DNA from 2 places in the Salinivibrio sp. IB872 genome. Region 1 is predicted to be linked to the other one. Evidence: riboswitches for the same ligand, from Rfam matches in the RefSeq annotation. Region 1 holds a riboswitch; the other holds the start of a gene.
What was found. Region 1 has a riboswitch for lysine ahead of lysC (lysine-sensitive aspartokinase 3). Riboswitches for the same ligand answer to the same signal wherever they lie in the genome.

Region 1 (4,139 bases):
CGTCACTCACTTAACTTGGGCGTTAGTGGCCGCCACGCTCTGTGCCAGTGTGCCATATCTTTATCCGCAAGCGGCAACGCTAAATAGCGGCTATGCCATCGCCGCATTGGTCCTCAGCTTCGGTTTTTTCTCCAGCTTACAGCAGTTTATTTTTAATCATGCCCAGCGACAAAAGCTACTGGCCATTTTGATGCTTGCCTCTTGGTTGGCCATCCTCTCCGTCTTAGGCAACCAATCGCCACCGGGCATAGCGCCTTTTAAATTTGAACATTGGGTGCCGCATTTACCCTCTGCCGTGACCCATGCGTTATTACTCACCGGCCTAAGTTTGGCGGCTTATCTGCTCGCCCGAGAGCCAAGTAACCGCTACCGCCATCCCATAACGCAAAGCGTGTTGGTGTTCACGCCTGTGGTTATCCTGCCCGTGCTTGCCATGCAAGGACGACCGCTACTGCTTCTGTTTGCCCTTTGCGCCATTGCTTTGCAACAGGTTTACCTCAGTCGCTTTGCGACGCGGCGCCAGCATCTTGCGTGGCTAGCCGCCATGTCTGCAGGGGCGTTACTCGCGGTGTTCGGGCTGACCGGGCAAGAAAGCTGGCAATGGCTCACGCCTCAAGATAAGCGCGTACTGTGGCTTGCATGGCAGCAATTTCAACAAACGCCTTTTTTTGGCGTTGGCATGGGTCATGGACAAACTACTCTACTGCTCGCATCGGCGGCACATCCGGGACACACTGGCCCCGTGAAATTGCCGAGCGCGTTAGCATTGTGGTTATTGGAAGGTGGGCTTGTGATAGCACTGGCGTATCTTGCGGTGATACTGCCACTGGCGCTTCGCATTATCCGCGCCCCTTCAGGCACGCGGCGTATGCTCGTTGCACTCGTGCTTCCGCCACTCACTGGCTTGCTTATCTATCCGGCCAGCGGTACGCAGTGGTTTAACGGCATTTTACTGCTCATGTGGCTGTACTGGCTGGATAATTTAACCAGCAAATACCAACGAATCACATTTTCTACCGCCGAATATGGGCAGCGTATCGCGACACGCAGTATTGTCACTGTAATGATCTTGGTGGGATTGTTGTGCCTATCATCGGTGTATTTAGCCAATCGCTACCTGCGTGACTCTTTATTAACCTCTCAGCGTATTGCACTCTACCAGCAACATCCATGGTGGCAAAGCAAACTCACCCAAGGGCTCGCGGAACAGCACTTTCAGCACACCCTAGAGACACTGTCGGATGCCGAGCGCCACCAGCACCTGAACCTATGGCTGCAGCATGTGGCACAACACCCCACGTTTGCGGGCTACCAGCATGCTTACCAGATTGCACTGCAAATTGGCGATACGCAGCGGGCGCGCGATATTCAGCAAGAGGCGCGATATTTGTTTCCGCAAGCAGCCAAGGTGTGGACCACTCGCCACACCTTACCGATGCGCACTCCGCCGGAATAACGTACGCTTAGCGCAGTGCGTCGCCCAATGCTTTTAAGCATAGCGCGATGTTTTCTTCACGCGCACTGTAGCCCATTAAGCCAATTCGCCATGCCTTACCAGCGAGATCGCCCAAGCCTGCACCGATTTCGAGGTTATAGGTGTTGAGCAGATGTTGGCGTACCGCGCCATCATCGACGCCATCCGGGATATACACCGCGTTCAATTGCGGCAAGCGATAAGGCTCATCCACCACAAAGCGGATACCTAAATCGTCCAACCCCGCTTTTAAGCGTTGATGCATGGTTCGATGACGCTGCCAAGCGTTTTCAATTCCCTCTTGATATAACTTGAGCAATGATTCATGCAATGCATACAGACTATTGACCGGTGCAGTATGGTGATAACTGCGTTTGCCGTCACCGCTCCAATAGCCCAGCACTAAGCTTTGATCGAGAAACCAGCTTTGCACCTTGTGGGTGCGCGCTTGCATTTTTTCAACGGCACGCGCCGAGAAGGTGACTGGCGATAAGCCCGGGACGCATGACAAGCATTTCTGGCTACCAGAGTAGACCGCATCAAGTTGCCATTCATCGACTTTCAAGGGTACACCGCCAAGTGATGTTACGGCATCAACAATGGTAAGGCAGCCGTGCTCGCGCGCCAGCGTCGCCAGTGTTTGCGCATCTGAGCAAGCGCCCGTGGAGGTTTCAGCATGAACAAACGCGACGATGCTAGCCTCTGGATGCGCTTTTAATGCCGCTTCAACCTTGTCGGGGCTGACAGGCTCGCCCCATGCATCGTCAACCATCACCGCATGCGCACCACAGCGTTCAACGTTTTCTCGCATTCGGTCACCAAACACCCCATTGCGACAGACAATCACGGTATCACCGGGCTCTACAAGGTTAACGAAGCACGCTTCCATTCCTGCACTCCCGGGGGCAGAGACCGCAATGGTAAACGGATTCTCGGTCTGAAAGGCATATTGTAAGAGCTGTTTGACCTCATCCATCATCGCAATAAAAAGGGGATCGAGATGTCCCAACGTCGGACGACTCAACGCCTGCAACACTTGCGGAGAAATATCAGACGGGCCAGGGCCCATCAGGGTGCGCTCTATCGGCTGAAATGAGCGGATATCGGAAATTGAAGTTGCCATAACCTATCCTTGTGTCTGCTAAATTTGCGCTTTCCGTTATAGCATACTTTGTGTTCATCGCCCCATTGTCACATTGCGAACTTACGTGCTAGAGCGCATATTCAACGGGTGGCGGATAGCAGCGATATAGGTGCCTGATCGTCGCTTTGCAACTCAATTGGCGGTTGACAACCACTCACCAGCGCCCGTAATGTAACCACTCACCATGTGGATCAACACATGGCCGAACATACAGAAGAGGTGCATCACTCAGGCAGTTATCACGCGGAGCCCTACTCCAAGGCGTGATAATCAGGGGAGGCGATGCCGAGGGGGTTCCGACAGGGTAAGGAGCCGCCGGCCATGAAGGCTGAATCCTTCAGGCTGTCACTTGTCATCCATTTGGACAGACAGGTGGAGCGCTTCTGGCAGAATGCCTGCCGTTTGCTCTTCCTTTTTGCTCGCGTTTGCGACGTGACTTCTGATGTTCCCCACTGACTTTTAAATATGTTGAATCAATGAGCACGAGCTCAAAAGGGGAAAAGGACGTGAACCCGTTACCATCTATTTCAGTCGCTAAATTTGGCGGCACCAGTGTTGGCACCTTTGCCGCCATGCAACAAAGTGCCGCAGTGATTATGCGCCATCCTGAGACCCGTTTTGTAGTGATTAGCGCATGTGCCGGCGTCACCAACCATCTTGTCGCCTTAGCCCAAGGCATAAAAAACGATGTCTTACGCCAAAACACACTGGATGCAATAGACGCTATCCACCAGCAAATACTGGCAGCTTTGCCCGCTTGTCATCACACCCAAGAAGCAGTGCGAACGCTCCACCAGCAGATTATCTCCTTGAGTGAGCAAGCCTGTGAGGCCCCGAGCGAAGCGCTTACCGATGCCTTGGTTGCCTGTGGCGAGCTTACCTCTACGCACCTGTTTACTCGCTTGCTCGTCCATCTTGGCCTGCCCGCAGTTCGGATTGATGCCCGCGAATATTTGAAAACGGATAGCCAATTTGGTCACGCTATTCCAGATATCGCCCTAACTCAGCAACAGTGTCAGCGCTTGAATGCGCAGCTAGACAATCACATTCTCGTGACCCAAGGCTTTATCGGTGCCGACAAAGAAGGACGAACGACCACTCTTGGCCGAGGAGGCAGCGACTACAGTGCCGCTTTGTTTGCCGAAGCGCTCGGGGCAACAAGCTTGGCGATTTGGACCGATGTACCGGGCATTTATACTACCGACCCACGCCTCGCTGCCAAAGCACGTCCTATTGCTGAGATCAGCTTTAGTGAAGCTTCGGAGATGGCGACGTTTGGCGCCAAAGTGCTCCACCCGTCCACGCTATTACCCGCGGTACGCCAGCATATTCCTGTCTTTGTCGGGGCGGCCTGTGCGCCGGAAAAAGGCGGGACTTGGATCCGAGAACACGCGGAATCATCCCCCCTATTCCGCGCCATTGCGTTGCGCCGAAATCAAACCATGGTGACCTTGACCAGCTTGACGATGTTCCAAGCGTATGGCTTTCTTGCCAGCGTCTTCGCGATCCTAGCGCGCTATC
Region 2 (4,139 bases), on a different contig from region 1:
ATGAAAATGTTGTTATAAGTTATTATCGATACTTGACTGCCTAAAAGTATCTACTACAGTGGGAATTGTGGTAGATAAACTAACCACTTTTTGATCGCACGCTCACCATCTTGAGCAAATGCTGTCTGATGCGTGCTAGCGCAGAGGTCATGAGTGGGCACTTAGTTTATTGCAAGGTATGCAAAAGTTTGATGCAAGAGGGATGTTTCGCATGGAAACTGGTACAGTAAAATGGTTTAACAATGCCAAGGGATTCGGCTTTATTTGTCCTGAAGAAGGAGAAGGCGACGTTTTTGCGCATTACTCAACAATCCAAATGGACGGATACAGGACGTTGAAAGCGGGTCAAACCGTCAGCTACGAGGTTCAAGAAGGACCGAAAGGCTACCATGCGAGCCAAATCGTCCCCGTTGAACAAGAAGCAGCGAAATAACAACGCGTTATTCGCGACGGTTACAAAGGAAAAAGCGAGCGCATTGCGTTCGCTTTTTTTCGTACTCGGCGCGCTCTACCTTATAGAGACACTCGCCCATCGCAGGCCATGCTCATAGTAAGCCAAGAGCTTCCTTATAGTGCAACCGGCAAACCGATACATAACGCTCGTTACCACCGATCACAACTTGATCGCCATCAGCGATCGCATTGCCATTCGCATCTTGGCGAATCACTCGATTGGCTTTACGACCACAATGACAAACCGTTTTTAGTTCTACTAACTTATCCGCCCAAGCGAGTAAGTATTGAGAGCCTTCAAATAGCTCTCCTCGAAAGTCTGTGCGTAATCCATAACACAACACAGGAATACGCAATTTATCGACCACATCAGTTAACTCAAGCACTTGCTGCTTGGTGAGAAACTGGCTCTCATCCAGTAACAAGCAGTCTACTTTTTCGTGTTCTTGAATGGCTGAAACATGTTCGAATAAATTGGTTTCATTGTGGTACAGGTGCGCCTCTGTCTCTAAACCAATTCGTGAGCTAATTTTTCCCTGACCATATCGGTCATCGATTGCCGCTGTATATAACAGGGGCTGCATGCCTCGCTCTTGATAATTAAAGGCTGATTGCAAAAGTGTTGTCGACTTACCGGCATTCATTGCGGAGTAATAAAAATAAAGCTGCGCCATTGTTATCTCGGGTTATTCGGTCATCAGGCTTAAAATCAATCCAGCATGCTACCGGATCTCATCAAAAAGGAAAGCCCCGACCAGCGGGGCTTTGCGCTCAATCCTATTATGAGGTAGTTACGAGCGAGATTAGGCCATGGCTTTGCACGGGCGCTTTTTCAGCCACAGTAGCGCAAAACAAAGCGCGACAAAGGCCAGTGTCGTGGCGGCAAATGCCAACCATAGTGATGCGGTAAAGCCAAGGACCAAAAAGCCAACCGCGGACACCAGAGCGCCACCAATCGCATAAGGTAACTGTGTCGAGACATGATCAATATGCCCACAGCGTGCCCCTGTAGATGACAAGATGGTGGTATCTGAGATCGGTGAGCAATGGTCACCAAACACCGCACCGGCTAATACCGCCGACAGCATAGGTAACATCAAGGAAATTTCCGTCGCCGCAGCCAGATCGCCCGCGATCGGTAGCATGATACCAAAGGTTCCCCATGAGGTGCCGGTCGCAAATGCCATCACTGCCGCGAGTGAAAAGAGCACAACAGGGAGTAGCTCAGATGGCATATTGCCCTGCACCAATGAAGACAGATATTTACCCGTTTGCAAATCGCCGATGATATGGCCAATAGACCATGCAAACAGCAGAATAAGAATGGCCCCAAACATGGATTTCGCCCCAACCCATAAGGTTTTGCTGATCGCAGGCGCTCCAATCCCTTGTTTGATTGTCATGGCTAAGGCAACGATAAGTCCAGCTGCGCCTCCCATCAGAAGGGACATGCCTACATCAGTATTCTCAAACGCGCCGAGTACTGAGAAGGATACATCGTCACCCGCTAACGCTTGTGCGCCGGTGTAGAGCATCGCACTGATGGTCGCCACAACGAGGACCACAATCGGTAACACCAGATCAGAAACCGTGCCGTGCTCGCTTTCTTCAATCCCAAGATCGTCACAAAGATCGGCACAATTGTCGCTTTCATCCCCTAAGCGACTGCCTTTTTTTGCTTGGTATTCAAATTGACGCATGGGGCCAATATCAAGCTGAAACCAAATCACTGCAAAAACCAGCAGAAGCGCAAAGATTGCATAGAAGTTCATCGGGATCATGGTGACAAAGGCGCCGAGCGGCGTGTAATCAGTCACCCCATGTGCGACTAAAATCGAGCCTATGACAGTAATGATATAAGCGCCCCAGCTCGAAGCGGGAGTGATAACACACATAGGTGCGGCAGTCGAATCGAGAATATACGCCAGCTTGGCTCGAGACACATGGAAGCGATCGGTCACAGGGCGCGAAACAGCCCCCACTGCCAAGCTATTAAAATAGTCATCTACGAAAATAAATACGCCCAAGAAAGCCGCCAGTAATTTTGCTCCTCGTTTGCTTTTAATTCGGCTCTGTGCCCAATTTGCAAACGCTCGTGTTCCTCCAGAGAGGGACAATAAAGCGGTGATCATCCCGAGTAGTACGAGGAAAGCAAGAATACTCATATTCCAGCTATTAATGCTGCCTTCAGCCACAAATAGGCCGGCAACCACATCAAAAAGGTATTGCGCCGATGTTCCTAGGGAAAAGTCAGCGAGTAGTAAGGTACCGAGTACAATCCCCATGCCTAGCGACAACAGCACGCGACGTGTTGCAATGGCAAGGCCCAAAGCCAGCAAGGGTGGAAGTAACGATAAAGCGGATGAAGAAAAGTCTGTTAAGTTCATGATCTCAATATCAACCAATTGGTTGGAGATCTACTGCAGAAACGAAGACTGGTAAGGCGTGGTAACACACAGCAAACAACTTGCCTCCTACAGTAGCGCTCCATAGTGTGTCCTAATTACTATGGCAGTGCTGCCCCTATTCGGTAACAGCCCCAGCACAGTCGGCATGATGGCCTTACTGGCTTCGGCGTTGGATCCTTTCATGTGCGGTCACTGGCATCACCCTCGTGCACATTACTTATAAACAACGCACCTCTACGTTAAGAGTGGAGCATTCTACACAAGATGTTCACTATCGCAACTGTTCACGCACAAAAAGCCACCACTTAAAACGTCACACTATCAAGTGTCGATGAAATCAGTCGCAACCACCCAAATTTTAGGCATATTTTAAAAAACACCCTTAAACATGGGTAACAAATATTGCGAACAGAAAATAAATAATGAAAAATAGGCTCTAATTATTTTATGTAATATTGCATATTTCACTTATACTGTTACCATCCGTTCAATTAACATATAAATCAAATAGGAACCCAATAATGTCTGATGCAATGAAAGCGTTACTTAACCTACGCAGCTTACGTGCTGTCGCGAAAGAAATGACCGCCGAGCAACTTAAAGAAGCGTTAGAAAAGCTACAAACCGTCGTTGAAGAACGTGAAGAGATTGAGCGTCAAGCGCAAGAAGAAGAAAAAGCACGCCTAGCGAAACTAGAAAAATACCGTGAGATGTTAATCGCCGATGGTATTGAACCTGATGAACTCATGAAATTATTAGGTGGTGCAAGCAAGTCTAAATCAACAGGCAAGCGCGCGGCACGCCCTGCTAAATATCAATACACTGATAGCGACGGCTCGGTAAAAACATGGACCGGTCAAGGTCGTATGCCGAAAGTGATCCGTGAAGCAACCGAAAATGGTAGCGCGAAATTAGAAGACTTCTTGATCCCTGGCCAACAAGCCTAAGTGTTGCACATGAAGATAAAAAAAAGAGGCCGGACGGCCTCTTTTTTTATCTGATTCGTAGAATCTCTATCATCACCCATTAACCAAACTTTATCCGGTCTGCCAAATGACTGACTGCTAACGCAAAGTAGTGCGAACGGTTCCATTTCAACAAGCTTTGATAGTTGTTATAAACCAAATAAGCTCGTCCAAGTTCATCATCAGGCTGAATCAACCAAGCTTGAATATCGACATTCGGCAACGCTTGGCCATTAAGACGCGTTACACCCAGTGTTTGCCATTGATTTAATGACAGCGCCTTATTACTTTCGACACCAAGTTTATTCCTATC

Region 2: it holds a riboswitch for lysine, as region 1 does, so the genes downstream of both, BZJ18_RS02395 (Na+/H+ antiporter NhaC family protein) here and lysC (lysine-sensitive aspartokinase 3) in region 1, are expected to answer to the same signal.

Annotation. Positions count from the first base shown of each region.
Region 1 is NZ_MUFO01000051.1:7,106-11,244, forward strand. It holds gene BZJ18_RS15025 (Wzy polymerase domain-containing protein) at 1-1,456, shown strand, start outside; gene BZJ18_RS15030 (pyridoxal-phosphate-dependent aminotransferase family protein) at 1,464-2,597, opposite strand; lysine riboswitch at 2,825-3,009, shown strand; gene lysC (lysine-sensitive aspartokinase 3) at 3,095-4,139, shown strand, end outside.
Region 2 is NZ_MUFO01000003.1:77,673-81,811, forward strand. It holds gene cspD (cold shock domain-containing protein CspD) at 212-433, shown strand; gene BZJ18_RS02390 (thymidine kinase) at 546-1,127, opposite strand; gene BZJ18_RS02395 (Na+/H+ antiporter NhaC family protein) at 1,257-2,840, opposite strand; lysine riboswitch at 2,926-3,106, opposite strand; gene BZJ18_RS02400 (H-NS family histone-like protein) at 3,383-3,808, shown strand; gene BZJ18_RS02405 (lytic murein transglycosylase) at 3,888-4,139, opposite strand, start outside.